Linked DNA regions of Pseudoxanthobacter soli DSM 19599. The protein of the gene in region 3 binds, or shares a complex with, the protein of the main gene of each other region. Links are inferred from orthologs where the notes say so. Each region holds a gene or a part of one and is shown on either strand. Other genes may lie near its edges. The genes, in order: pnp, eno and BUF17_RS04475.

What was found.
Region 1: the proteins of BUF17_RS04475 (region 3) and pnp are in contact, whole or in part, in a cryo-EM structure (PDB 9QH0), measured with the Escherichia coli proteins. The link is inferred for Pseudoxanthobacter soli DSM 19599 from one-to-one orthologs.
Region 2: the proteins of BUF17_RS04475 (region 3) and eno are in contact, whole or in part, in a solved structure (PDB 2FYM), measured with the Escherichia coli proteins. The link is inferred for Pseudoxanthobacter soli DSM 19599 from one-to-one orthologs.

Annotation. Positions count from the first base shown.
Region 1 is NZ_FRXO01000003.1:428,584-438,102, reverse strand. The notes cover bases 155-3,050. They hold pnp (polyribonucleotide nucleotidyltransferase), read left to right. Parts: upstream 155-490; coding sequence 491-2,611; downstream 2,612-3,050. Other genes in these bases: BUF17_RS09505 (cytochrome b), read right to left, coding at 2,985-3,050. Also shown: rpsO (30S ribosomal protein S15), read left to right, coding at 1-56; more of BUF17_RS09505, read right to left, coding at 3,051-3,533; olsB (l-ornithine N(alpha)-acyltransferase), read right to left, coding at 3,908-4,825; BUF17_RS09490 (FAD-dependent monooxygenase), read right to left, coding at 5,391-7,079; BUF17_RS09485 (transglycosylase domain-containing protein), read right to left, coding at 7,274-9,466. UniProt on the Escherichia coli protein: Involved in mRNA degradation. Catalyzes the phosphorolysis of single-stranded polyribonucleotides processively in the 3'- to 5'-direction. Also involved, along with RNase II, in tRNA processing.
Region 2 is NZ_FRXO01000016.1:6,861-16,407, forward strand. Bases 4,069-6,992 are described here. They hold eno (phosphopyruvate hydratase), read left to right. Parts: upstream 4,069-4,847; coding sequence 4,848-6,137; downstream 6,138-6,992. Other genes in these bases: galU (UTP--glucose-1-phosphate uridylyltransferase GalU), read right to left, coding at 4,069-4,438; BUF17_RS21300 (FtsB family cell division protein), read left to right, coding at 6,394-6,747; pdhA (pyruvate dehydrogenase (acetyl-transferring) E1 component subunit alpha), read left to right, coding at 6,891-6,992. Also shown: BUF17_RS21280 (glycosyltransferase), read right to left, coding at 1-2,375; BUF17_RS23050 (hypothetical protein), read right to left, coding at 2,805-3,407; more of galU, read right to left, coding at 3,533-4,068; more of pdhA, read left to right, coding at 6,993-8,036; BUF17_RS21310 (pyruvate dehydrogenase complex E1 component subunit beta), read left to right, coding at 8,051-9,442. UniProt on the Escherichia coli protein: Catalyzes the reversible conversion of 2-phosphoglycerate (2-PG) into phosphoenolpyruvate (PEP). It is essential for the degradation of carbohydrates via glycolysis.
Region 3 is NZ_FRXO01000001.1:1,050,385-1,060,388, reverse strand. Bases 2,992-6,372 are described here. They hold BUF17_RS04475 (ribonuclease E/G), read right to left. Parts: upstream 6,021-6,372; coding sequence 3,192-6,020; downstream 2,992-3,191. Other genes in these bases: BUF17_RS04480 (efflux RND transporter periplasmic adaptor subunit), read left to right, coding at 2,992-3,004. In the rest of the region: BUF17_RS04490 (FUSC family protein), read left to right, coding at 1-1,804; BUF17_RS23175 (DUF1656 domain-containing protein), read left to right, coding at 1,815-2,120; more of BUF17_RS04480, read left to right, coding at 2,111-2,991; BUF17_RS04470 (single-stranded DNA-binding protein), read left to right, coding at 7,480-8,022; BUF17_RS04465 (DUF2306 domain-containing protein), read left to right, coding at 8,138-8,536; BUF17_RS04460 (APC family permease), read right to left, coding at 8,696-10,004. UniProt on the Escherichia coli protein: Endoribonuclease that plays a central role in RNA processing and decay. Required for the maturation of 5S and 16S rRNAs and the majority of tRNAs. Also involved in the degradation of most mRNAs.

The DNA.
Region 1 (9,519 bases), on a different replicon or contig from region 3:
AGACCGAGCTTGCGCGCTACCAGACGCTGATCCAGCGCCTCGGCCTGCGCCGCTGATGCCATAGGGGCGCCGGGGAGCAGACCGCTTCCGGCGCCTCTGATTTTCAAGCGGCCGTGCGCGGCCGCGCCGGCACATGTTCCACGGGATCGAGACGACCCGCACGGAACGGGCGCCGGGGAAGCCGGGCCCAGCCGATCCGGCCGGGTCTGCCACTTCATCGGGTTCCGGCGGCGTCTGACGCACCGCGGCAATGGCCGGCGGTGCGGACAGGACGCCGGCGGCATCCAACACGCCACCAGCGGGACGCGACCGGGGAGGGCCATCAGGGCCGCCGGCGCCGCCCGCGAAGGGAGACCACGGGGCAGGATTGCCGGACGGCCGAAGACGGGGACCCGAACGGGACCGTCGCGCAGAAAGTGCATCGGTCCGGCCGTCTCGCCGTCTTGCCCGTGTCGACCTTCGCGGTCCCGCGACAGGAAGGAAGACATCCATGTTCCAGATCGAACGCGAACAGATCGAGTGGGCCGGCCGCACGCTGACCCTCGAGACCGGCCGCATCGCGCGCCAGGCCGACGGCGCCGTGCTCGCCACCTACGGCGAGACCGCCGTGCTCGCCACCGTCGTTTCCGAGAAGGCCCCGAAGCCGGGCCTCGACTTCTTTCCGCTGACCGTCCACTACCAGGAAAAGGCGTTCGCCGCCGGCAAGATCCCGGGTGGCTACTTCAAGCGCGAAGGCCGCCCGTCCGAGCACGAGGTGCTGACCTCGCGCCTGATCGACCGCCCGATCCGCCCGCTGTTCGCCGACGGCTACAAGTGCGAGACCCAGGTCATCGTGACCGTGCTCTCCCACGACCTCGAGAACGATCCGGACATCCTCGCGCTGGTCGCGGCGTCCGCCGCCCTGACGCTGTCCGGCGTGCCGTTCATGGGCCCGATCGGTGGCGCCCGCGTCGGCTACATCAACGGCCAGTACGTGCTGAACCCGGCTCATGACAGCCGCGCCGATTCCGACCTCGACCTCGTGGTCGCCGGCACGGGCGACGCGGTGCTGATGGTGGAATCGGAAGCCCGCGAGCTGTCCGAAGAGGTCATGCTCGGCGCGGTGATGTTCGGCCACACCGGCTTCCAGCCGGTGATCGACGCCATCATCCGCCTTGCCGAGAAGGCCGCCAAGGAGCCGCGTGCGCTGCCGGAGACCGGCAACGAGGCGCTCGCCGCCCGCGTCGCCGAGATCGCCTCCGAAGGCCTCGCCGCCGCCTACCGCATTCCGGCGAAGGCCGAGCGCCGCGAGCAGATCTCGGCGGTGAAGGCCAGCGTCGTCGCCGCGCTGGTGAACCCGGAAGATCCGGCCGCGCCGGCCCCGCAGCTCGTTTCCGAGCTGTTCAAGGAGCTGGAGGCCTCGACCGTCCGCAACCGCATCCTCGACGAGAAGGTGCGCATCGACGGCCGTGACCTCGTGACCGTCCGTCCGATCCTGTCGCAGGTCGGCGTGCTGCCGCGCGCCCACGGCTCGTCGCTGTTCACCCGCGGCGAGACCCAGGCCCTGGTCGTCGCCACCCTCGGCACCGGCGAGGACGAGCAGTTCATCGATTCGCTGGAAGGCACCTACAAGGAAAACTTCCTGCTGCACTACAACTTCCCGCCCTATTCCGTGGGCGAGACCGGCCGCATGGGTTCGCCCGGCCGCCGCGAAGTCGGCCACGGCAAGCTGGCGTGGCGCGCGGTGCACCCGATCCTGCCGCCGAAGCATGAGTTCCCCTACACCATCCGCGTCGTCTCCGAGATCACCGAGTCGAACGGCTCGTCCTCGATGGCGACGGTGTGCGGCTCCTCGCTGTCGCTGATGGATGCCGGCGTGCCGCTGAAGCGTCCGGTGGCGGGCATCGCCATGGGCCTCATCAAGGAAGGCGAGCGCTTCGCGGTGCTGTCCGACATCCTCGGTGACGAGGATCATCTCGGCGACATGGACTTCAAGGTCGCGGGCACCGAAGCCGGCGTGACCGCGCTGCAGATGGACATCAAGATCAACGGCATCACCGAGGAGATCATGAAGGTCGCCCTCGAGCAGGCCAAGGGCGGCCGTCTCCACATCCTCAACGAGATGTCGAAGGCGCTGACCGAGGCCCGTCCGGAGCTCGGCGAGTACGCGCCGCGCATCGAGGTGATGAAGATCCCGGTCGACAAGATCCGAGAAGTCATCGGTTCGGGCGGCAAGGTGATCCGCGAGATCGTGGAGAAGACCGGCGCCAAGATCGACATCGCCGACGACGGCACCATCAAGATCGCATCGTCCGACGGCAAGGCCATCAAGGCCGCGATGAACTGGATCAAGGGCATCGCCGCCGAGCCGGAAATGGGTGCGATCTACGAGGGCACGGTCGTGAAGTGCGTCGAGTTCGGCGCCTTCGTGAACTTCTTCGGTTCGCGCGACGGCCTCGTCCACATTTCGCAGCTCACCAACGGCCGGCCCCAGAAGGTCACCGACGTGGTGAAGGAAGGCGACAAGGTGTGGGTGAAGCTGCTCGGCTTCGACGAGCGCGGCAAGGTGCGCCTGTCCATGAAGGTCGTGGACCAGGAGACCGGGCAGGAGATCTCGGGCGAGGCCGCGTAAGCGCCAATCCGACATCCATGGGGGGCTAGAGCGCTTTCCGATCGGATGGACTCATCCGATCGACAAGAAATCCCCCCGGCTTCAAAAGCTTGAGCATATCCGTGTCGTTCAGATCGGTTCGATCTGAACGGGATATGCTCCAGGCGCCCGCCCTGAAATACCGACGGCCGGAGAGGGGAACCTCTCCGGCCGTTTTCGTCTGTGGTTGGTGAAGGGTGCGGTTTGTGGAGGGTGCGGTCGGCGATGGCGAAGGATGCCCCGGTGTTCAGGCGCAAGGCCCGGGCCGGCCCCGTCCGCCGGATCATGCCGGGGCCTGTCGAATCTGGTGCGAGGCCGTGAGACCGGATCAGGCCATCCGATCGCGAGGACCGGCTTACCGCCCGCCGAACGTCATCCGCCGCAGCAGGCGGTCCCGCAGGACGAACTGATGGAACAGCGCCGCCAGCGCATGGACGATGGCGAGCGCGATCAGGGCGTTGGCGGCGAGTTCGTGAACCTCGCGGATCGAGCGTGAGGTGTCGCGGGCGACCGGGTCCGTCAACAGTGCCGGGATTTCCATGAAGCCGAGGGGAATGCCGCGCGCCCGCGACTGCACGTAGGTCACGCCGAGGATGGTGACGGCCAGGAGCAGGAAATAGAGCAGGACGTGGGCGAGGCTGCCGATCCTGTCGAGGAACGGCCAGCCGCTCTGCGCCGCCGGCGGCGAGGCGGTGGACAGCCGGATGACGATGCGCGCGATCACCAGCACCAGCACGGTGAAGCCGAGGCCCATGTGCAGGTCCTTGACGAACGGAACATCCTCGTCCGGGACACCGTCCCAGACGTAGGTCAGCCCGTAGACCACCGCCACGAGGATGGCGATGAGCCAGTGCAGGGCGACGATGGCGGGATTGTAGCGCTGGGCGGTCGGGGAATGAGCCATGGATGCCACGTTCTGAGCCCGGAACATGCTCCGGTCGTTGCAGCGGGGATGCCTTCAGGTCGCCCCGACACGTCGGGCCGGCCGAGAAGCATTTTGGAACCGTTTCAGACTACAAAGCACGCGCACGGTTGGGAATGGCCGTTCTGCGTCCCGGCGATCGACAGGCGCGGCATCCCGAAGATCCTCCGGGCGATCGGCCGGTACGCGCGGGACGGCGACGGCCGGAACGGCATGCGCACGGAAGCCCGGCGCCGGACACAGCCCCGCCATCAAGCCCCGTCGTCCGGAGAGCCGGTCCGGCGGACTATTTTCGAGCTTTTGAGTCTGGAGCGTTTTCATGTCGGTCGGATGTTGCCATCCGATCGGAAAGCGCTCTAGCCGGCGTGGCGGCTGGCGTCGGCGCCGTAATAGTTGATGTAGCGCGTGTTGATCTCGTCGACCGGCAGCACGATCAGCACGTCCGTCGTGCCGAACTGGTGGTCGATCACCGCGCCGTCGCCGATCTTGGCGCCGAGCCGCAGATAGCCCTTGATCAGCGGCGGCAGCGCATGGAGCGCCGCCTTGGCGTTGATCGCCTCCTTCGGCATCCGGTTCATTTCCACGAAGCGGTCGGGCAGGGCCGAAGGCCGCAGGCCGTCTGGCGCGCGGCAGAAATGGTGCAGGAACGACAGCGGCATCGCCAGGAGATCCGGGTCGGTGCCCTCGAGGCTGGCGCAGCCGATCATCAGGTCGCAGCCGTGCTCCAGCGTGTAGGTCCATACCCCGTGCCAAAGCAGTTCCAGCGTGCGCTTGGAGCGGTAGGGCTCCAGCACGCACGACCGGCCGAGCTCCAGAATGCGGCGGTAGGGCCGCGCGTCGAGCAGGGGCGAGAGGTCGAACTCCGAGGTGGAATAGAAGCCGTCGTAGCGGTCGGCGATATCCCGGCGCAGCAGCCGGTAGGTGCCGACCACCTTCGGCTTGCGCCGCTGGAAGCGCTTGGCCGGCGCCTCGTGATCGATCACCAGCATGTGGTCGCAGATGTCGTCGAAGGCATCGACGTCGCGCCGGCTCATCATCGCCATCGCGTCGGCGATGGCCGACATCTCCTCGTAGAACACCTTGTAGCGGATCGACTGGGAGCGCTTGATCTCCTGCCGGGTGCGGGCGAGGCGCACCTCCAGCGGACCCAGGCGGCCGAGCGTCGGGGCGTTCGGATCGAGCGGCTCGCGGCGGCCGCCGGGAATGCGGATGCCCGCGGGCGCCAACGGCCTGAAGGGAAGCGCGGCCTCGCCGAACCGGGGGTTGGCGGACATCAGGGCGGTCATCGCCGTGCGCGCGACGCCGGCACCGGCATCGACGAGGCCGAGCGCGCCGGCCCGGCGGCTCGGGAACGCTTCGGCAAGGACATCGGAAGACGGCGGCGTCGATCGTCTCATGCTTCCTCCGATGGCGGCGGGCTTCACTGGTGGCCCGGCAGCCAACCCGGCGCCGGCCGTTCCGGCCCCGCGCTCACAACACCCTTTTCGTCGGGCGCCTGCGAACCGTTAACCGCCATCAGAAACATAGTTGCCCGACGGTAATGTGACAATGTTTGCGGACACCCCCGCCCTGCGGCGGCGACGGGGCGCGGAAGGCCCTGCTGTCGCCCGGCGCCGCGGCCGAATGACGTTCGCATGGCACCGAGGGCGTCCGGCCCGAAGGCCGGGTCGCCTGCAAGAGGCTGAACGGGCATGGGATTCCGCCGGTCCTTCAGCGGATGCGGGCCACAGGCCGCCGGCTGTCGCGATGGCGCGGGGTTGCGCAGGCGCGACCGCAGGCGCGCGGCGGAACACGAAAAATTGCCGGACTTTGCCGGCAAATCAGTTTCGCGCGGCCGTGTCAGCGCGCTTCGGGCAGGCGCAGCGCGAGTTCCGCATAGGAATCGATCAGCCCCACATCGAGCGGGCCGCCGCGCGTGCCCACCACCTGATCGGGCCGCACGAGCACCCAGCCGCCCGGATCGACAGTGTAGCGCCGCGCCGCCTCGCCATCGGGATCGGTGACGGCATCGAGCTGGACGATGCGCACCGCGGGGCCGAATTCCTCGACGGACAGCGCGATCGCCCGCGTCGCCGTGGCGTCGCCGAACAGGAGAAGCGTGTGCACGGGACCGTCGCTCTTGCCGGTCTCGCGGGCGTCGAGGCCGCAGAGCAGCGGCCAGAGCGAGCCGGCCTTGCCCGTCTCCGGGTCGTGATAGGGGGCATCGAGCGCCCGCTCGCCCACCGTCGGCGTTCCCGCCGTCACCATGCGCCGCAGGCCGGCGAGCGCGCCCTCGCGGTAGCTCGCCGCGCTGTCGGCGAGATCCGCCAGCATCCGCCGCCGCAGCGGCGCCAGCCGGGACAGCGCCTTGACCGCGACGTCCCGCGTGGTGCGGGCGACGATGCCGCCGGCGAAACCCGCGAGCAGCCGGACGAGCGAGCTTTCGATCACCGCCTTCGCGATCGGCCGCCGCTCGGCCTCGTAGCTGTCGGCGAGCGCCTGGACGTCGCCCCGCCCGCGCGCGATCTGGGCGAGCTTCCACGCGAGGTTGGCGGCATCCATGATACCCATGTTCAGCCCCTGCCCGCCGGTCGGCGACAGCACGTGCGCCGCGTCGCCGACGAGATAGCAGCGGCCGTCGCGATATCGCTCGGCGACGAACTCGCCGGCGCGATAGGCGGCGAGCCACGAGACCGATGCGATCGAGAGGCCCGGCGGGCCGCTCAAGGTGAGGTAATGCTGCATTTCCTCGCGCGTCGGCGGCGGTTCGGGCGGCGGTTCGCCAGTGGCCGCGCCGTCCGCATCCGGGCCGGGGTGGCTTCCGGACGGTGCCGGTGGGGGCGCGGCCTGGCGCCGCGCCGTCATCCGCCACGTCTCGCCGTCGATGGGCGACAGCGCGATGCTGCCGCCTTCGCCGGACCAGAGATAGAGCGTGCCGGGCTGCAGCGGACCCTCGATCCGGCCGTCGCAGAACACGTGGGTTTCCGGGTCGGAAAAATCCTCGGCCTCGATCTCGAGCAGGTGGCGCACCGCGCTGGCGCCGCCGTCGCAGCCGACCACGAACCCGGCGACCGCCCGTTCGGGCGTGTCCTCGCCGTGATGGAGCGTGGCGAACACCCGGTCGCGCTCCTGGTCGATGGCGACGAGCGCCACGCCGCGCTCGACCCGGACGCCGAGCGCCGCGAGGCGGTCTGCGAGGATCTGCTCGGTGCGCCATTGAGGCAGGATCACCGGCTGGGGGAACGGGCCGGCATGGTCCACGCCGGTTTCCTCGTCGAGCAGCACGCGCGCGCCGTCGCCGACCGTGACGCGGCCGATGGTGAGGCCTTCCGCGCGGATGTCCTCGGCGACGCCGACGGCCGACAGCGCCTCCAGGCTGCCGCTCCACACCGCGAGCGCGCGCGAGGTCCGGTCCGGCTCCGGATGGCGGTCGATCACCCGGACCGACAGCCCGAAGCGCCGGCAGTTGATGGCGAGGCTGAGCCCGGCCGGCCCGGCGCCGACGACGAGCACATCGGTGGCTTCTCCGGCGATGTCGTAGGGGTTCACGGCGGCGGACCTCGCGGTGGCAAGGAAGATCAGGAGACCGAGGACGGCGGGAGAACACGCGGAACGCGGGCACCGCGGCGCAGGCGCGCCGTGGCGATGGCACGGGACGGCATCGACGACGAAGATACGGGCAACCAGATTGCCCGACGCCAAGGGCTTTCGGCAACGGCGCGCGGGCGCCGCCGCCGCGACCGTCAGCCGCCGAACAATTGCTGGAAGAAGTCCTTCTTGCCGGCTTGCGGGCGGACGAGCCCGCTGCCGGTCTGTTGCTGGGCCGGCGCATATTGCGGCTGGGCCTGCTGCGGGTTCGGTGCGATCGGACCGTCATCCGGGATCGCCGCCGTGGAGGCCGCCGCCGCCTCGGCCGCGGCGCGCGCCCCCGGAAGCTCGGCCACCTGCATGCCCTTGTGGATGCCGGTCATCAGCTCGCCCCAGATCTTGGCCGGCAGCGTGCCGCCGGTCATGTTCTTGGTCGGCTTGCCGTCGTCGTTGCCGAGCCAGACGCCGGTGGTGAAGTAGCCGGTGTAGCCCATGAACCAGGCGTCGCGGTAGCTCTGGCTGGTGCCGCTCTTGCCGGCCGCCGGCCATCCCTTGATGCGGGCGCGCTGGCCCGTGCCCGAGAGGATGACCTCGGACATCATGGCGTTCATCTCGCCCACATATTGCGGCGCCACCACCTGGCGGGCGCCGCCGCTGCGGCGCTCGTAGAGCACCTTGCCGTCCGGCGTGGTGATGCGGCGGATGACGTGGGGCACGACGCCGATGCCGCCGTTGGAGAACGGCACATAGGCGGAGGTCAGCTCCAGCAGCGAGACTTCCGAGGTGCCGAGCGCGATCGAGGCGTTGGGCGTGAGCGCCGAGGTGATGCCGAGCCGGTGGGCGGTGTCGATCACGGCCTCCGGGCCGAACTTCAGCACGAGCTGCACCGAGATGGTGTTGAGCGAGTTGGCGATCGCCTGGGTCAGCGTCACCGCGCCGCGGTACTTGTGACCGTAGTTTTCCGGGTTCCAGCTGCCGATGCTCACGGGCTGGTCGACGACGACAGAACTCGGCGTCATGCCGTGCTCGAGCGCGGTGAGATAGACGAACGGCTTGAACGACGAGCCCGGCTGGCGTTTGGCGTTCACGGCGCGGTCGAACTGGCTCTCCGTATAATCGCGTCCGCCGACGAGGGCCTTCACCGCGCCGCCGGCGTCGAGGATGACCACCGCGCCCTGGCTGACGCCATATTTCTTGCCGTCGGTGTCGAGACCCTTCTTCAGCGTCACCTCGGCGGTGCGCTGGAGCGCGGAATCGATGGTGGTCTCGACGACCACGTCGGTATCGATCGCGCCGACATAGCCGGGAAGCTGGTCCATCACCCAGTCGGCGACGTAGCCGCCGCTGGCGACGAGGTCGCGCGCCACGGGCTTGGCCGGATTGGCGAGCGCGTCCTTGAGCTGGGCGTCCGTGATGTAGCCTTCCTCGCGCATGGCGCCGAGCACCACGGCGGCGCGGTTCTGCGACAGCGCGAGGTCGCGCGTCGGCGCGAATTTCGAGGGCGCCTTGAGGAGGCCGGCGATCATCGCCGCCTGCGGCAGGGTCAGGTCGCGGGCCGACACGCCGAAATAGCGCCGGGCCGCGGCATCGACGCCATAGGCGCCGGCGCCGAGATAGACCCGGTTCAGGTACATGTCGAGGATCTCGTCCTTGGAGTACTTCGCCTCCAGCCGGAACGAGAGGATGGCTTCCTGGATCTTGCGCTGGAGGGTGCGGTCGGGCTCCAGGAACAGGTTCTTGGCGAGCTGCTGGGTGAGCGTCGAGCCGCCCTGGACGAGGCCGCCAGCGGTTAGATTGGTGACGAAGGCGCGGGCGAGGCCGATCGGGTCGATGCCCCAGTGGTCGTAGAACCGCCGGTCCTCGATCGCGACCACGGCTTCCGGCATCACCTTCGGCATTTCGGCGAGCGGCACGCGCTCGCCGCCGGTATCGCCGCGATTGGCGATGATGTCGCCGGTCTCGGAGACGATGCGGACGTTCGGCGGGCGCTTCGGCACCGCCCACTCGTCGATCGGCGGCATGGTCGCGGCGTAGTAGCCGATGACGCCCGCGCCGGCGACCGCGCCCCAGAAGCCGATGACGAGGCACCACACGATGACGCGGCGGACGAGCCGGCCGAGGAACGAGCCGCGCTTGCGCCGCGCAGCCCTACCCCTGCCGCCGCCCGCGGATTTGGCCGCGGCCTTGCCGGATGCCTTCGGCTTTTCGGACCAGCCCTTCTCGGGCTTCGCCTTGGCCGCGACGGGAACCGGGCGGTCGCGGGGATCGGCGCGGAAGCCGCCGCCGTCCACATCCGAACCTCCCCCGTGGAAGCTCGGCTCCCTGCGTTCGCTCGGCCTGCGCGCCATGATCCGTTCGTCTCCCGTTCCGTCTCGACAGTGCCCGATGGACCGTCGATGTG
Region 2 (9,547 bases), on a different replicon or contig from region 3:
TCCTTGAACATGCCGAGCGTGACGGCCCGGGCGATGGTGAACTGCAGGCTCATGGCCGCGACGCCGGCGCCGAGCGCATGGCGGAACGGCAGCCGCACACGCAGCCGGTAGAGCAGCGAGAAGTGGATGATGTTGATAAGGAACACCACCACGACCGGCAGCGTCAGCACCGAATCCGGCAGCGCGATGCCGGCAAACGCGACCACGGGCACCCAGAGCAGGTTGAGGAAGGCTGCGGCGACGCCGAGGGTTTCCGCGCCCATCCAGTTCAGCCAGCCCAGCATGAACTGAGTGCGCTGGGTGGCGGTGAGCGCGGTCCTGCCCGGGCGGAAGCGCAGCCAGTGCTTCCTGGCGATCTGGAAGCCGCCATAGGCCCAGCGGTGACGCTGCACCATGAACGAGCGGTAGTCGTCCGGCAGCATGCCCTGGCCGTACCGGCGGCGGGTATAGTGCGCCGACCAGCCGTGCTCCATGATGGAGAGGCCGAGATCGGTGTCCTCGGTGATGGTGTCGCTCGACCAGCCGCCGGCTTCCTCCAGCGCGAGGCGCCGGATGAGGCACATGGTGCCGTGGACGACGATGGCGTTGGCTTCGTTGCGCTCGACCATGCCGATATCGAAGAAGCCGGCATATTCGGCGTTGAGCACCGCATGGAACGGGCTGCGTTCGCCGTCACGATGGTCCTGCGGAGCCTGGACGATGCCGACCCGCGGATCGGAGAACAGCGGCGCCAGATCCTTCAGCCAGTCGGGCTCGACGACATAGTCGGCATCGAGCAGGGCGATGACTTCCGCCTGGGGGGCGGTGTGCTCCAGCGCCACCCGCAGCGCGCCGGCCTTGAAGCCCGTGAGCTTCTCGACATTGACGAACTTGAAGCGGGAACCGAGCGCGCGGCAGTGTTCCTCGACCGGCGTCACGAAAGCCGGATCGGGGGTGTTGTTGATGACGACGACGCACTCGAAGTTCGGATAATCGAGCTTGGCGATTGAATCGAGCGTCTGCTTCAGCATCTCCGGCGGCTCGCGATAGGCCGGGATGTGGATCGAGACCATGGGCTGGGCGGTGAGGCCGAGCTCGGCGAGGGAGGAGGCATCCGGCACCGGGCTCGCTGAGAAGGCGCGGGCGCTGATCTTGTCGGGCAGCAGGCGCACCGGTCCGCGGCCGAGCGCGATGGCGGCGATTTCCTCGATGCGCGAGAGCGACAGCAAGGCCAGCGGCACCAGCAGGATCAGACCGGCCACCCACATGATCGCGCTGCCGACGACGAGATAGTGCGACAGCGGGTGGGCGATGGTGACGGCAAGCCAGGCGCCGATGCCCTGGGCCGCGCCGGCGACGAGGAACGCCTGCCAGAACGTCGGATGGCGCAGTGCGAACGCGAACAGCGAGAGGAGTGTGCCGACCAGCAGGGCGGCGCCGACGATGCGTTCCTTGTTGGGCTCGCGGATGACGCCGGCGAGGTCGAACTTCAGCTTGCGGTCGGCATCGAACAGGCCCCAGTAGGCGCCTACGGAGCCTTCGTTGGTCTTCCAGACCTGATCGAACGCCTCGATGATGTTGTAGTCGATGCCGTGGTCGCGGGCGCGGGCGACGAAGTCGCGCAGGATTTCCGCTTGGGCGACCGGGCCGGGATCGGCACCCTTCATGTTGTAGCCGCCCGAGGGCCAGCCGAACTCGGCGACGACGATGTGCTTGCCGGGGAAGGCCGCGCGCAGCTTCTCGTAGACGTCGATGGCGGTCTGCACCGCCTTCTCGCGGGGCACGCCTTCCCAGTAGCTCAGGATGTGGGCCGCGATGAAATCGACGTTCGCGGCCAGTTCGGGATGCTCGAGCCAGGTCGACCAGATTTCGCCGGTGGTGACGGGAACCGGGCTCTCGGCGCGCACCTTGCGGAGGATCTCGGCCATCTCCTTGCCGGTCTTCTCGCCGCGCAGCACCGTCTCGTTACCGATCACGAGGGCTTGGACGTTGTTGTAGCGCCGCGCGAGATCGAGTGCGTTCTTGATCTCAAGCGCGTTACGGGTCTCGTCGGGCGATATCCAGGCGCCCTGGGTGACCTTGATGCCGTATTCGTTGGCGATCTCCGGCACCTGCTCCAGGCCGCCGGTGGCGGCGTAGGTGCGGATCGCCTTGGTGTAGGGCGCCACCACCTCCATGTCCTCGCGCAGCCGCGCCTTGGACAGGATGGTTCCCTTTTCCGGATTCTCGGAAGCGTTGTAGGGCGCGAAAGACAGGCTTTCGAGCTTGCCGTTCACGTCGGGCGCGGAAACCTTCTGCTCCCCGACCAGCCATATTGCGGCGTGCACGGCGGCAGCCAACACCACCGCCGCCGCAACAACGGGTACCGTGCGCCGGATCGTCCGGACGATCGACATCGGCAAAGCGCTCCTTGAGCCACGACCAGCCTGCTCACGACACCCCCGTGCCGCCCACACCGGCGCCGTCCGCGGCTTGGGAACCACGTCGGCGCGTCGAATGTCGGGAGGAGCGCGGCAGGCAATTCAGATGAGCACGTATTATGATGGAACTTTGTTTGGCCGCCGTAAATCAGAACCCGAAAATTGCGACATTCCGTCCACTTCCGGTAGACGTCAGGGCCGCATTGCGACGCTCCGATCAACGACGCACGGATCTCGGCACGAGGGCAGAAAACCATGCGGCGCCTTGATGCCACTTTCCGCCTGAACGGCATATGAACAAAGATGAACGGGAACGGTTGCACGCAGGCCAACAAAAAAGCGCCCCGGCGGATGCCGGAGCGCCTGTTGTGATCTCGTCGCCGGTCCCGGCCGGCGGCTTCAGGCTTACTGGGCCTTCTGCTCGGCCGGCTGTTCCGGCTTCGGCGCGCTCGCGCCCGGCTCCGCCGGCTTCTGTTCCTCGGCCTTCTGGCCCTCGGCGGGGGCGGCCGGAACCTTCAGCGTGGCGGGATCGAGCGCCGGATCGGCCCAGCAGGCGCGGGAGCGCAGGGGCAGGCCGGGATCGCCCTGCTCGCTGGAGACGCCGACGCGGATGAGGCAGGCGAACGCCACCGGCACGTGCTCGCTCGGGCATTCGAACCGGTCATAGAGCGACAGGAAGTCGTTGGCGGTGCGGATATCGTCGCGCCACAGCAGGCCGATGATGCGTTCGCCGGCCCAGGCGCATTCGGCGCGCGCCGCGGGCGAGGGCGGGGCCTTCGGCTTCTCGGGCGCGGGCGCCGCCGCGGCGGGAGCCGGAGCGGGCTGCGCGGGAGCAGGTTCAGCCGGAGCAGGCTGCGCGGGCGCCGCTGCCGGCGGCGGAGCTGCCTGGCCCTGGCTTTCCGCCGCTGGAGCGGCCGGCGCCGGAGCTTCCTGCGCCCAGGCGGCGGGGGCCATCGACAGAAGCGCGGCTGCGATGACGCAACGGCGCGCGAAGGGCAGCATGATCATGGTCGAAGAATTCCGGTTGACGGCATCTCGGGCATAGCGGCCGCAGTTGGTGTCCGGCGGGAGGATGGCCCAAGCGCGCGCCGCTGTCCACGGCGCGAGCCGGCCCTCTGCCCGCGAAGGTGGGATCAGCTTTCCGCGAGCTCGCCGAGCAGGGACTGCACCGCGGTGCGGAATTCGCCGGCGATATCCGGCCGGTCGAGCGCGTAGGCGACGTTGGCGGCGAGGAAGCCGACCTTCGAGCCGCAATCGTAGGTCTTGCCGGTAAAGCGCAGGGCGCGGAACGGCTGGAGGTTCATCAGGGGGCGCATGGAATCGGTGAGCTGGATTTCACCGCCGGCACCGACGCCGCCGCGCGACAGGAGATCGAAGATTTCCGGCTGGAGAATATAGCGGCCGGTGATGATGAGGTTGGAGGGGGCCTCGCTCGCCTTCGGCTTCTCCACCATTCCGGTCACCGTATAGACGGGATCGGTGCCTTCGCCGATCTCGACGACGCCGTACTGGTCGACCTTGTCGTGCGGGACTTCCTCGACGGCGATGACGTTGCCGCCATGGCGGTTGTAGACGTCCATCATCTGCGACAGGCAGCCGCGCTCACCCTTGATCAGCACGTCCGGCAGCAGCAGGGCGAACGGCTCGTGGCCGACGATGTCGCGCGCGCACCACACGGCGTGACCGAGGCCGAGGGGCTCCTGCTGGCGGGTGAAGCTGGTCTCGCCCGGCTTCGGGCGGGCGGCGACGACGGTGCGCAGCACGTCGGTCTTGCGGCGGCGCTGGAGGGTTTCCTCGAGTTCGTAGGCGATGTCGAAATGGTCCTCGATCACGCCCTTGTTGCGCCCGGTGACGAACACGATGTGCTCGATGCCGGCCGCGCGCGCCTCGTCGAACACGTATTGGATGACCGGCCGGTCGACCACGGTCAGCATTTCCTTCGGCATCGACTTCGTCGCCGGCAGGAAGCGCGTACCGAGGCCGGCGACCGGAATGATCGCCTTGCGGATCGGCGTCGGTGTCGTCGGCGTCGGTGTCATGGCGGCTTCTCCCAGAATTCGGGTTATGTCGACGTGCGTTGCCGGGCGGACCGTGGACAGGATCGGCGGCCTCGTTCGCGTGACCACTACCTTAGCCCCGTTTCCCCTTCAAGGCGGGCGGCGGGCTCCCGCGCACACGACGGGGGGCCGACGGCAGCGCCGTTATCCCGGCCGGACGGCTCCCGACAACGGGCCGGGCGGCGGATCGTTCCGGCGGCATCGCAACGTCCGTCGGCATTCTCCGCCGCCCCGCATGTAAGACGCGACACGGCGGCGGGGTTCTGGCGTCGCCCCGTGCGATCGGCTAATGGATGGCGTGCCGCCGCCCGCCGGCGGTCCCGGTTTCATGAGGCCGCAGGCCTTTCAAGCGCCCCGCCCGACGCCGGAAGGCGTCCCTGAGGAGAACTCCATGACCGCCATCGTCGATATCATCGGCCGTCAGATCCTGGACAGCCGCGGCAATCCCACCGTGGAAGTGGATGTCGTGCTCGAGGACGGCTCGTTCGGCCGGGCCGCCGTGCCCTCCGGCGCCTCGACCGGTGCCCACGAGGCGGTGGAACTGCGCGACGGCGGTTCGGAGTGGCTCGGCAAGGGCGTTTCCAAGGCGGTCGAGGCCGTGAACGGCGAGATCTTCGACGCGATCGGCGGCCGCGAGGCCGAGGACCAGATCGCGCTCGACCGCACCATGATCGAGCTCGACGGCACGCCGAACAAGAGCCGGCTCGGCGCCAACGCCATCCTCGGCGTCTCGCTCGCGGTCGCCAAGGCCGCCGCCGAGGCCGCCGGCCTGCCGCTCTACCGCTATGTGGGCGGCGCCAATGCCCGGGTGCTGCCGACCCCGATGATGAACATTATCAACGGCGGCGTGCACGCCGACAACCCGATCGACTTCCAGGAATTCATGATCCTGCCGGCCGGCCTGCCGTCGTTCACCGACGCGCTGCGGGCGGGCACCGAGATCTTCCACACCCTGAAGAAGGCCCTCAAGGACGCCGGCCACAACACCAATGTCGGCGACGAGGGCGGCTTCGCCCCGAACCTGCCGTCGGCCACCGCCGCGCTCGACTTCATCGCGAAGGCGATCGAGAAGGCCGGCTACAAGCCCGGCAGCGAGGTGTTCATCGGCCTCGATTCGGCGTCGACGGAGTTCTACAAGAACGGCGCCTACGTTCTGGAGGGCGAGGGCCGCACCCTCGACTCGGCCAAGATGGTGGATTACCTCGCAGAGCTCGTCGCCGCCTATCCGATCGTCACCATCGAGGACGGCATGGCCGAGGACGACTGGGAGGGCTGGAAGCTCCTGACCGACCGGCTCGGGTCCAAGATCCAGCTCGTCGGCGACGACCTGTTCGTCACCAATACCGAGCGCCTGAAGCGGGGCATCGCCACCGACACGGCGAACGCCATCCTCGTGAAGGTCAACCAGATCGGCACCCTGACCGAGACGCTCGACGCGGTGGAAACCGCCCACAAGGCCGGCTACCGGGCCGTGATGTCCCATCGCTCCGGCGAGACCGAGGACGCGACCATCGCTGACCTGGCGGTCGCCACCAACTGCGGTCAGATCAAGACCGGCTCGCTCGCCCGTTCCGACCGGCTCGCCAAGTACAACCAGCTGCTGCGCATCGAGGGCGAACTTGGGCCCCAGGGCGAATATGCCGGCATCGGCGCCCTGAAGGCGCTGGCGAAGCTCGGCTGAGGCGCCGGCCCCCGGCCGGCGCGGCCCCTCTTGCGGACCGGCGCCGACACAGCGGCCCGATGGACATAAAAGAGAAAGGCGGCCCTCGTGGCCGCCTTTCGCGTTCTGGGCCGGATGTCCCGAACGGTACGGTGGCGATCGACGCGGTCGCACGGACCGGCGGACCGGCGGCCGCAACGAAACGTTAAGCGGTCGCTCCCTATGGTCGCCGAATCGGTGCGTTGCCAGCCAATGCGGCTCCCGGATTGTTCATCCCATGACCACCCGTCATCGCAAGCGGTCCTTTCTGCGGCATCTGATGGTTCCCGCCCTTTCGATCGCGATCGGGTGCTACTTCGCCTATCACACGGTCACCGGCGATCTCGGCATCCGCGCCCGCGAGCAGATCGAGGTGGAAGCGGGACATCTGAGGGAGCAGTTGGCCGAAGTGCGCGGAGAGCGCGAGCGGCTTGAGCAGCGCGTCAAGCTGATGCGCGCCGATGCGATCGATCCCGATCTCGTAGACGAGCGTGCCCGCGCGCAGCTCAACATGGTCCAGCCCGACGAAATCGTGATTCTTCGGCCGAGCGTCGGCAAAGTCGCGGGCGCGGCCAATACGGCCGGCCTTTAAGCCTATCATTCGCGCTGCACTGCGGCATCCTGGAATAATGTCGAATAGGCGAAGCAGCTATGCGCGGCAGCGGCCTTGATTGCTCGGGCGGCTCCGTTAATGTGGCCGGGCGCCCTCGGGAGGGACGCTCGGAGAGGTAGTTCATGGCCGTAGCCAAGACGACGACGCGGGCAGGGGCGACCCCGCCCCACCGTGGCCGCGGTGCTGGTAAATCCCCCGCGAAGCCAGCCGCCGCCAAGGAAGACGTAGTCAAATCGACGAAGAAATCGGCCCCTGCGCCGGACTCGTCCACAACCTCCGCGATTCCGAACGATCCGCCCCGGATCGCGGAGTTCGACAAGGAGACGGAGCTCGGCGCGTATCGCGACATGCTCCTCATTCGCCGCTTCGAGGAAAAGGCCGGCCAGCTCTACGGCATGGGCTTCATCGGCGGCTTCTGCCATCTCTATATCGGCCAGGAGGCCGTGGTCGTCGGCATGCAGCTCGCGCTGAAGCCGGGTGATCAGGTCATCACAGGCTATCGCGACCACGGGCACATGCTCGCCTGCCGGATGGATCCGAAGGGCGTCATGGCCGAGCTGACCGGCCGCCGCGGAGGCTACTCCAAGGGCAAGGGCGGCTCGATGCACATGTTCTCGGTCGAGAAGGGCTTCTTCGGCGGCCACGGCATCGTCGGCGCGCAGGTCTCGCTCGGCACCGGTCTCGCCTTCGCCAATCACTACCGCAACGACGGCAAGGTCTCGCTCGCCTATTTCGGTGACGGCGCGTCCAACCAGGGCCAGGTCTACGAGAGCTTCAACATCGCGAAGCTGTGGAAGCTGCCGGTCGTCTACATCATCGAGAACAACCACTACGGCATGGGCACGAGCGTGCAGCGGGCGTCGTCGACGACCGATCTCGCCCATCGCGGCCGTTCGTTCGACATTCCCGGCGAGGCCGTGGACGGCATGGACGTGCGCGCCGTCAAGGCTGCGGCCGACCGTGCAGTGGCCCATGCCCGCGACGGCGAGGGGCCCTACATCCTCGAGATGCTGACCTACCGCTATCGCGGCCATTCGATGTCGGACCCGGCGAAGTACCGCTCGAAGGAAGAGGTCCAGAAGATGCGGACCGAGCACGATCCGATCGAGCAGGTCCGCAACCGCCTGATCGAGGCCAAGTGGGCGACCGAGGACGATCTCAAGGCGATCGACAAGGAAATCCGCGACATCGTCAACGAGGCGGCCGAATTCGCCCAGTCCAATCCCGAGCCGGATGCGTCCGAACTCTGGACCGACATCTATCGCTGAGGACGGGGACGGACATGCCGATTGATATTCTGATGCCCGCCCTCTCCCCGACGATGGAGGAGGGCAAGCTCGCCAAGTGGCTCAAGCAGGAAGGCGACACGGTCAAGTCCGGTGACGTCATCGCCGAGATCGAGACCGACAAGGCGACCATGGAGGTCGAGGCTGTCGACGAGGGCACCATCGCCAAGATCCTGATCCCCGCGGGTACCGAGGGCGTGAAGGTGAACACGGCGATCGCGATCCTGGCGGGCGAGGGCGAGGATGCCGGCGCGGCTGCCGCGAGCGCCGCCTCGAAGCCTGCCGAACCCGCCCCGGCGCCCGCGCCGGCTTCGGTCGCCGAGCCTGCCCAGGCGCCTGCGAGCGTTCCGGCCGCGCCGAAAGCTCCCGCCGTCGCCTCCGACCCGGAGATTCCCGCCGGCACGGAGTTCGTCTCGCAGACCGTGCGCGAAGCCCTGCGCGACGCGATGGCCGAGGAGATGCGCCGCGACGAGGACGTCTTCGTCATGGGTGAGGAGGTCGCCGAGTATCAGGGCGCCTACAAGATCACCCAGGGCCTGCTGCAGGAATTCGGCCCGCGCCGCGTGATCGATACGCCGATCACCGAGCACGGCTTCACCGGCGTCGCCGTCGGTGCCGCGTTCAACGGGCTGAAGCCGATCGTCGAATTCATGACGTTCAACTTCGCCATGCAGGCGATCGACCAGATCATCAACTCCGCCGCCAAGACGCACTACATGTCCGGTGGCCAGGTGACCTGTCCGATCGTGTTCCGCGGCCCGAACGGGGCGGCGGCGCGCGTGGCGGCCCAGCACAGCCAGGATTATGCGGCCTGGTACGCCCAGATCCCGGGCCTTCGCGTCGTGCAGCCCTATTCGGCCGCCGACGCCAAGGGCCTGCTGAAGGCGGCGATCCGCGATCCGAACCCGGTGGTGTTCCTGGAGAACGAGATTCTCTACGGCCATGCCTTCGAGGTTCCGAAGCTCGACGATTTCGTGCTGCCGATCGGCAAGGCGCGGGTCGCGAAGTCCGGCACCGACCTCACCATCGTCTCGTTCGGCATCGGCATGACCTATGCCCTGAAGGCGGCGGAAGAGCTGAAGGGTCTGGGCATCGACGCGGAAGTGATCGATCTGCGCACCATCCGTCCGCTCGACATCGACACCGTGCTCGCCTCGGTCAAGAAGACCGGCCGCGCGGTGACGGTGGAAGAGGGTTGGCCGGTGTGCTCGATCGGTTCGGAGCTCGCCTCCCAGATCATGGTCAAGGCGTTCGACTGGCTCGATGCGCCGGTTCTGAAGGTCACGGGCAAGGACGTTCCGATGCCCTATGCCGCGAACCTCGAGAAGCTGGCACTGCCGACCGTCGCCGACGTGATCGAGGCGGCCAAGGCCGTCACCTACCGCTGATCGAACACGAGGCGGGCCGGTTCCGGCCCGCCTTCGTTTCCGCGCATCCGTTGCCGGATGCGAGACGACGAGAGGTCGCCGTTCCACGGCCCGCCGGCTCTCTCC
Region 3 (10,004 bases):
ATATGCGGCCACCAGAGCCCGCTACTTCGCGGCTTACGGCGTTCTCCTTGCCGGCTTCACTGCGCTTCTCGTCGGTTTCGAGGGCGCAGCCGCGCCAACGACCGCGTGGACCATCGCGCTCGATCGCTCGACCGAGATCATTCTCGGCATCCTGTGTTCGACAGCGGCGAGCGTGCTGGTCATGCCGCGCTATGCGAGCGACGTGCTGCGTGCCGCGCTCTATGCCAACGTCTCCGGGCTGGCTGCATTCGGCGTCGCCGCGCTGCAGCCGGGCACGCCGTTCGACACCCTGATGCGGATGCGGCGGCGGATGGTGGCGGATGTCGTCAAGTTCGATGCGCTGCGATCTTACACCGCGTTCGAGGGGCCGGACCGGCGCGTCGACGATGAGACGCTCCATCGGGCGCTCTCCGAGTTTCTCGCCGTGCTGGCCGTGGTGCGCGGTCTCTATGTCCGGCTGGAAGATATCCGCGGCGCACAGGACGAGGCGATCAACGACCGGCTGGAACCGGCGCTCCGCGATGTCCAGCGAGTGCTGCGGACGCTGTCAGACGACCTGCCGCGGTTCAGCGGCGCGAGGGAGGTCCGCCAGCGACTGCGCGACGCCCATCGAGATGTCGCGCAGGCCGCCGCGGATCTCGAAGGGCATGCCGGAACGTGTCCCCTTGAGCCGCTGGCGAATGCGCTCCTGATCCTGCGGCGTACTGGCGAGATGGTCCATGGGCTCGCCATGGTGATGACGGCGGAGGCGGCGAGCATGCGCGCGGCGGCACATCCCAAGCGCGGGCCTGCGCGCTCCAAGCCACGCGCGCCCGTCGACGACCGCGAGGCGATCCTGCAGGGACTGCGGGCGAGCCTCGGGCTCGTCGCGGTTGCCCTGTTCTGGAGCGCGACAACCTGGACCGCCGGATTCTCGGCGCTCGAGGGCTTCGGGATCATGATCTTCTTCGCGATCAACCAGGACGATCCCGCGCGGATCGGCCTGCCATACACCCTGTTCGTGGCCTGCGGGCTCGTCATGGCCTATGCCTACATGGTGCTGGTGCTGCCGTCCCTCGAAGGCTTCCTTTCGCTTTCGCTGGCACTGATGATCGTGCTCGTTCCGGCCGGGCTCGTCATGGGGACGCCGCGATACGCCTTTCCCGGCGCCGGGTTCACGTCGTTCTTCGTCGCCTACATGGGCAGCGGCAACGTCTACCGACCCGAACCCGGTGTGTTCGCGAACTCCGCCCTGGGGCTGCTGTTCGGCTTCGGCATCGGCCTGGTGTTCTTCAATCTCGTGCCGGTGACGTCGCGGCCCGCGCGGCGCAGGGCACTTGCTGCCGGCATGCGCCGCCTCGCCGCCGTGGCGGGTGGACGGGCGGCTCCGCGCAGGGCGCACCGCGAGGCGCTCGAAGACCTCGCCGCGTTGCTGCCTCGCCTCGATCTGGACCGGCCGGGCGACGAGACGTTTCTGCGCGGTTCGCTCGGCGTGGCCTCGTCCTGCCTTGAACTCGGCCTGCTGCGCCGCTTCATGAGCGATCCGGCGATGCCGCCGGATGGCCGGAGGGCGATCGATGCGTGCCTCAACAGCCTCGCCGCGGCGTTCGCCATGCTGGCGGACGCTCCCGCCGACGCCGATGCGGTCGTCTCGCGGGCCGAGGCCGCGGTCGCCGAAATGCGTGCGCGGCTGGCAGAGGTCGCCTTGGAACCGGCGTCCGATATGGCGGCGAGCGTCCTGCGCGCAGCCTCCTCGCTGCGCTTCATCGCCGACCGCTTCGGCTTCGACCGCCCCTATCTGCTGCGCGCATTTCCGAAGGATTGAGAGCAGACCCATGCCTCTCGCCGCAACGTCACCGCCCATCGCACCTTCGGCCGCCCTGCCGGTCGAGGTTCCACCATCAGTCTCCTGGTCCTGGCTGGAGCCGGGCAATTTCGGCAACATCGACCTGTTCGGCTTCTATCTCGCGCCGATGATGCTCTGGCTGGTGCTGGCGCTCGTGCCCTTCGGTCTCGCGCGACTAGTGCTGAAGCGGACCGGGTTCTATCGCTTCGTGTGGCATTCCACACTGTTCGATACCGCGCTTTACGTGCTTGCTCTGGGCGTGACAACGCTGGCGGGAGGTGTGCGATGGCTGTGACGAGCCGGGGCATTCGTATGGTCGTGACGCTCGTCGTGGTCGCGGCGGCCGTCCTCGTCGGCTGGCGGCTCTGGGCGTTCTACACGCTGGCGCCATGGACACGCGACGCCCGCGTGCTTGCGAACGTCGTGGAGATCGCCCCGGACGTCTCCGGCCTGATCGACGCGATCAACGTGAAGGACAATCAGGAGATAAGGAAGGGCGACGTGCTGTTCGTCATCGACCGGCAACGCTTCCAGGTGGCGGTTCAGCAGGCCCAGGCCGCCGTAGCTCAGCGTCGGCAGGCCCTGACGCTCGCCCAGGACGACGCCGACCGCGACTCCCGCCTGCGTGCGTCCGATACCTCCGCGATCTCGGTCGAGAATGTCGAGAAGTCGACGACCAGGGCCGCGGAGGCGGGCGCCGATCTGGCGGCGGCCGAGGCGACGCTCGCGAGCGCCGAGATCGACCTGACGCGGGCGGAGGTACGTTCGCCGGTCGACGGCTATGTCACGAACCTCACGGCGACGGTCGGGGACTACGCGCGCGTGGGCAACGGCGTGCTCGCGGTCGTCGACCGGCATTCATTCTATGTCTACGCCTACTTCATGGAAACGAAGCTTCCCTTTATCCGCGTCGGCGATGCCGCGACCGTGACGCTCATGGCCGGCGACGCGCAGATCGAAGGAAAGGTTGAGGGGATCAGCCGTGCCATCGGCGATGCCAATGCCACGGCGGGACTTCTGGCGAGGGTCGATCCGGAGTTCGAGTGGATCCGGCTGGCGCAGCGCATTCCGGTGCGCATCCGCCTGGGCGAGGTACCGGAGGGCGTCCCACTGATTTCCGGCCTGTCCGCGACCGTCGTGGTGCATCCGGGCGGTACAGGTCCGCAAGTGGCGGAGTGAAGCAAGCGGCGGAGTGAAGCGACCGCGAGGCGGGATCGAGCACGCCTGAAAGCGAAACTGCCCCCCGGATCGGGCGATCCGGGGGACAGTTTCATGCGCATCCACGTCTAGCGCGGTGTCCCTCAGTCGGGGCATCGCTGCGGACCGTCTTCGGAGCCCGGCGGGTTCCTGGGGCGGCCAGTGGCGCTCAGAAGAACGAGCGCCGCTGCCACCAGCCGGAGCGCTTCGGCCGGTCGTCGACCTCCGGTTCGGCGGCGGGTGCCTCGGGAGCCGGCTCCGGCGCCTCGGAACCGCTATCCCCGGCGTGGTGCTGCTCGGGCGCGTCGTTCCAGGATGCGGCCTCTTCGCTCGCGGTGGAGGTGTCCTCGGCCGCCGCAGGTGCTGCGGGCTCGGGTTCGGCAGGCGCGGACTCATGCGACGCTTCGGCTGAAGGCGACTCGGTCGCCAGTTCCGCGGTCTCCGGCTCCGCGGTCTGCGCCGCTACGACCTCGTGACCTTCTTCGGCCGGCGCCGCAGCGACGGTCTCGGGAGTGGCATCGTGCACGGCCTCCGGTGCGACGGCCTCGGCCGGCGTCTCGTCGGCAGCCGGGGAGGTGGCCAGGGCCGGTTCCTCGCCGCCCTGCACGGTCGCGGCGTTCGTCTCGGCAGCGTCGGTCTCTTCGGTCGTCTCGCGACGGCGGCGTCCGCCGCGACGACCGCGACGACGACGCGCGGCCGCGGCATCCTCTTCCGAGACCTCGGCAGACTGAGCTTCGGCTTCGGCGTCCGGGGAAGCGGCACCGGAAGGCTGACCTTCCGAAGCCTCGCCTTCCGACGACACGGTCTCCGCCGACATCGTCTCCGATGGGACGGCGATGTCCGGCGATGCCGGTGCCTCATCGGCATCCGTGTCTTCGGCTGTCACCGTCCCGGTTTCGATCCCGATGGCGGCCGTCTCGACGGCTTCGCCTGCGATCCCGGCCGGAGCGTGCTCGTCGCCCTCGTCGTCGCCGTCGTCTTCACCCTGCTCGACTTCACCCGAGGCGTTGGCCTCGCGGGCGCCGTTCTCGCCGCCACGACGGCGGCGGCGACGGCGGCGGCGCTTACGATTGCCTTCGCCGTTCTCGGAACCGGCCTGCTGGGGCGACGGCTGCTCCGGCGCCTCTTCGGCGACGTCTTCCGCCTCCTCCGGCTCCTCCTCGATCAGGGCATCCGGATCGACCGAATCGACGTGAACCACCGACGAGAGGCCGGGCGGGGGCGGCAGGTTCGGGTCGCGAACCGCGAGCTCGCCCTTTTCGACGGCGTGATGGTGCGTGCCGAGGCCCTCGTCAGCCGAGATGCTGATCTGGACACCGAAACGGGCTTCGATGTCGGCAAGGTGGCGGCGCTTCTGGTTGAGGATGTAAAGCGCGACGGCCGTGCGGGTGCGGACGTTGAGATTGTGCGCGGCGCTCTTCAGAAGCGCTTCCTCGATGGTGCGCAGCACATGGAGCGCGACCGATTCCGTGGAGCGCACGACGCCGGTGCCGAAGCAGTGCGGGCACACCTGGGTGGAGCTTTCCACCACGCCGGTGCGGATGCGCTGGCGCGACATCTCCATCAGGCCGAAATGCGAGATACGGCCGACCTGGATGCGGGCGCGATCGGACTTCAGCGCCTCCTTCAACCGGCGTTCGACTGCGCGGTTGTTCTTGTTCTCCTCCATGTCGATGAAGTCGATGACGATCAGGCCCGCGAGGTCGCGCAGACGCAGCTGGCGCGCGACTTCGTCCGCCGCCTCCAGATTGGTCTGGACGGCGGTGTCCTCGATGTTGTGCTCGCGGGTGGAGCGTCCCGAGTTCACGTCGATGGAGACGAGCGCCTCGGTCTGGTTGATGACGATGTAGCCGCCCGACTTCAGTGTCACCTGGGGCGAGAACATCGCATCGAGCTGCGCCTCGACGCCGAAGCGCGTGAACAGCGGCGAGGGGTCCTTGTAGGCCTTCACGTTCTTCGCATGGCTCGGCATGAGCATGCGCATGAAGTCCTTGGCCTCGCGATAGCCCTCGTCGCCGCCGACCAGGACCTCGTCGATGTCCTTGTTGTAGAGGTCGCGGATCGAGCGCTTGATCAGGCTGCCTTCCTCATAGACGAGGGCAGGGGCGGAGGAGCGCAGCGTCAGGTCGCGCACGTTCTCCCACAGCCGCAGCAGATACTCGAAGTCGCGCTTGACCTCGACCTTGGTACGGCTGGCGCCTGCGGTGCGCAGGATCACGCCCATCCCCTCCGGCACCTCTAGATCGCTCGCGATCTTCTTCAGGCGCTTGCGGTCCTGGGCGGAGGTGATCTTGCGCGAGATGCCGCCGCCGCGGGCGGTGTTCGGCATCAGCACGGAATAGCGGCCGGCGAGCGACAGATAGGTGGTCAGCGCCGCACCCTTGTTGCCGCGCTCCTCCTTCACGACCTGAACCAGCAACACCTGGCGGCGCTTGATGACTTCCTGAATCTTGTAGGTGCGGCGGTTGCGCTGCGGGCGGCGCTCCGGCACCTCCTCCAGCGCATCCTCGGCGCCGACGGACTCGACGATCTCTTCCTGTTCGCGAACCTCGCGAATCTCGCCATGGCCGCCGTCCTCGCCGTTGTCGTCCTCGGCATGGACGTCGGACGACACGGCGTCACCAGCGGCTTCAGAGGCGGCGACCTTCTGGGCTTCGGCCTTCGCAGCCTTGGCGGCGGCGCGTTCGGCGGCGCGCTCGTCCTCGGCTTCATCCTCGGCCTCGGCGTCGATCAGCGCCTGACGGTCGGCAAAGGGGATCTGGTAATAGTCGGGATGGATTTCGTTGAAGGCGAGAAAGCCGTGCCGGTTGCCGCCGTAATCGACGAAGGCTGCCTGCAGCGACGGCTCGACGCGGGTTACCTTGGCGAGATAGATGTTGCCGCGAAGCGGCTTCCGGCTTGCGGACTCGAAATCGAATTCCTCGACGCGATTACCGCGGACGACGACCACCCTCGTCTCTTCCGAGTGGGTGGCATCGATAAGCATCTTGTTGGCCATTGAAGAACATCTCCACGGCAGCGACGTGCCATCGCCGGCGAGAAACGCCGTGACGAGGCCCGGTCGGACATGCCGTCATAGGGGGTATGGAAAGAAGGAAAGAGGTCGGTATCGGAAAAAGCCTGGGCCGGGTGAGGCCGGGTCGTGCGCGTCGGAGCCAGGGTCACGGCGACGCCCGTCACGGCGGCACTGTCTGCCGTCGCGATATGCGGGGTGCGGAACCAGGCGAACCGGATCATCGAAATGCGCGCTCGAACCCTTTTTCGGCCCGTGAGGACCGGAAAATCGAAAGCCCGCGAAACGACGCAATGCCGCCTCTGCAGGCATGAACCGCGCCGGCCTGCGAAAAACCGCCTGCGGCACTGTCTGGCAATCGCACCGGATATCCGGCGGCCACATGTGAACGGCCCGGCGAAGGACACGAAGGTGGAACCCGCCGCCCGGAGGCCGCGCCGCCTGCAAGAGGCTGGTCCGTCCAACGCAGGCGCGGCACCCGACCTTTGATGTCCGAGCCGGCCGATCGGAAAGCCGCCGTGTCCACACGGATCTTCCGGACATCGGGATTTGTCTGCGATCCCCAGCGGCGTCGAAACGTAAGGCCGACACGCGCGGGCAGGATCAGGCAGAAGCCCTCGTCGCTGTGATCCGGTGCGATGGTGCTGCCGACGATGAATCGAGATACACCGGGACAGACGAGACTTATTTACGGGTGCGCACCTCTCTTGGCAAGAGTTCCGAGGCAGTGGCGCCGGCGTGACGGCACCCGGATACCAGTTTTCTGCCATGGGTTTGGCCGCGGATCCGCCTTCGCGCGCGACCTCGAACCCGCGACTGTGCCGGCGGGGCCGGATCAAAGGCGGCTATCGATCCGCGGTTCAGGCGCGCCAGGGCGTTCCATGCCGACTTCGGCGGCCACCGCCTTGCGGACGCAGCACAGCAGGTCGCTGGATCAGCGTACGAGACTGGCTTGTGACATCCGCTTGCGAGAACAAAAAAAGAACATATACTCTTGAAGCATCGTCGCGACGTGACCGTCCGATGGCCTTGCGAGCCCGCGCGCGGCGGGCGCTGTGGAAAAGACCGCCTTGCCCGGCGGTTTTCCACGGGGCGAGGGCCGTGCCTTTGGGGCCGGGGTGGTGTAGGAGTGTCGTTAACGAAACGTTAGCCGCGTCGGTGCCCGTTGTGAGCGCCGGTTGTGCTGGCGTCCGTCGGCTTTGCCGGCAACAGTTCGCCGGACCGACAGGTGTTCGCCTGAGCGGACCGCAAAAAAAGCCGTCGCGCCGCTGGCCGGGCCGGATACCTCGCCGGCGCGGCCGGTCACGATGGTCTCCGGCGACCGGTCCCACGCTTCGGCTTGGCCGTCGGCTGTGCGGTTGGTGCCGTCGGAATGCGGAATGTCTGAAATCATGCGGGTGCGGCGGGATCGATGGCCGCGTCCCTGCGAATCTGGAGGCTGATGATGGCCGGCAGCGTCAACAAGGTGATCCTCGTGGGCAATCTCGGAGCGGACCCCGAGGTGCGGCGCACCCAGGACGGGCGGCCGGTGGCACGGCTCAGGATCGCGACCTCGGAGAGCTGGCGGGACCGCAACAGCGGCGAGCGGCGCGAGAAGACCGAATGGCACACGGTCGTCATCTTCAATGAGGGCCTGTGCAAGGTCGCCGAGCAGTTCCTGCGCAAGGGCTCCAAGGTCTATCTCGAAGGCCAGCTTCAGACCCGCGAGTGGGAAGACCAGTCCGGTGCGAAGCGCTATTCGACCGAGGTCGTGCTGCAGGGCTTCAACTCGCAGCTGACCATGCTCGACGGGCGGGGCGAAGGCGGCGGTGCCATGGAACGCTCCGGCGAGCGTTCCGGCGGGGGCGATTTCGGCCGCTCTTCGCCCATGGAGCGCGGCGGCTTCGACCGCGAGACGCCGGCCCGCGGCGAAGGCGGCAGCCGTGGTGGCAGTGGCGGCGGCGGACAGTCGTTCTCCCGCGAACTCGACGACGAGATTCCGTTCTGATCGCCGTTGCGCGAATCTGTTCGTCCTGAGGTGGCGCGGCCTGGAGCGGAAGGAAGGCCTGACCCGCAGGCGTGTTCCGAACTGCGCCGGGGATCTCTGGCAGAGGAGGCGTCTTTTGAGCCTCGAGCCGCTTCTGAATGCCTCGTTGGCGATCCGCATCCATGCCTTCACGGCGTTCCTGGCGTTAGGTGTCGGGATCGTGCAGCTCTCGGCGCCGAAGGGCACCATTCCCCACCGGCTGGTCGGCTGGGGCTGGGCGGCGCTGATGATGGCCGTCGCGATATCCTCGTTCTGGATCCACGAATTGCGGATGATCGGGCCGTGGAGCCCGATCCATCTGCTGTCGCTCTGGGTGCTGATCGCGGTGCCGCTCGCCGCTTATTTTGCCCGTATCCACGCGGTCGAGCGCCATCGGCGCTTCATGCGTCACCTGTTCATGTGGGCGCTGGTGCTGGCCGGGCTGTTCACGTTCTATCCCGGACGGATCATGCACCAGGTGGTGTTCGGGTCTTAGATCGCTTCCCGTGCGGATGGACGGACATGACCGGCGCGGAAGCGCGGCCGGCCGGTCAGGATGGTCCGGACATCTGCCGTTCAGGTGGCCGTCGGGCCGGATCGCGAACGGGGGCGCATCACAGGCGATCCGCCAGGGGCTGGGACGCGACGCGGTGGTTCAAGGCCCGGTCTGCCGGCTGGTTGCCAGCGCCCCGCTGTCCTCGGCGAGATAGCCCTCATAGGTTTCGCGGCTGACGGGGCGCCGTGCGGCTGCGAACAGGATCGCGATCGAGAACGCCACCAGCAGGATGGTATCGAGGCCGCGCGGCAGGATGCCGACCCCGCCATAGGCGCTGCAATAGGAGGCGATGCCGAGCCCCGCGCAATAGGGCAGGAGCCACCAGGCCTGTGCCAGGTCGAGATCGTGAAGCCCGTGCTTCAGGCCGCGGCCGAGGAAAAGGACGAGGCCGACGAGAAGGCAAAGGCCGAGCCGCCAAACCGTGTCCCAGCCGCCCCAGTAGATGACGAGCGTCGCGACCGCGAAGGCAGCCGTCGCGACGATGGTTCCGGCCGGCACCCGGAAGGGCCGCGGGCGGTCGGGATCGATGCGGCGCAGGCCCAGCAGCACGACGGGTCCGACCGCGAACGACAGGGTGACGGCCGCGCCGCAGATCTGCAGCAGTTCCTCGAACGGGATGAACAGGAACATCAGCGTCGAGACGACGAGGTTGAGAAGCAGCGCCGCACTCGGGACGCCGCGGTCGGACAGGGTTGCGATGCGGCGCGGAAAGAAGCCGTTCTCGCCCAGCGCATAGGACAGGCGCGCATTGGAGCCGACGGAGACGAGCGCGCCGCCGAACGGCCCCACCACCGCGCCGAGATTGATGAGCCGCGCGACCCAGAGGAGCCCGAGCCCGGATGCGACCGCGCCGATGGCGCCGAACGTGCCGGTGACGTTGAGCTTGTCCCAGCCGTTGGCGATGTCCGCGGGGTTGAGCGCGCCGATGAAGGCGAGTTGCAGCCCGCCATAGACCAGAAAGCAGATGACGACCGACAGGAGCAGCGCGACCGGCACGGTGAAGCCGGGATTGCGGGTTTCGCCGGCGAGATCGATGGTGTGGCGGAAGCCGATATAGGACACGATCACGCCGCCGCTCGAGACGGCGCTGAACACGCCCTGCATGCCGTGGGGCGCGAAGCCGCCGGCGGCGGTGAAATTGGACGGCTCGAAGCTGGTGATGATCAGCATCACGATGACGACGACCGGAATGACCAGCTTGATCCAGGTCAGTCCCGAATTGATGCGGGCGAACAGCTTGACGCCGTAATAGTTGATGAGCGTGAACAGGCCGACCATCGCGATGGCGATCGTGAGGCCGAAGCCGGAAAGGCTGTCCGATCCGGCCTGCTGGAGCGCCGGAAAGTGCGGCCCGAGATAGCGCAGGGTCGCCTCGACCTCGAGCGGCGCCGTCGTGCTGTAGCCGACC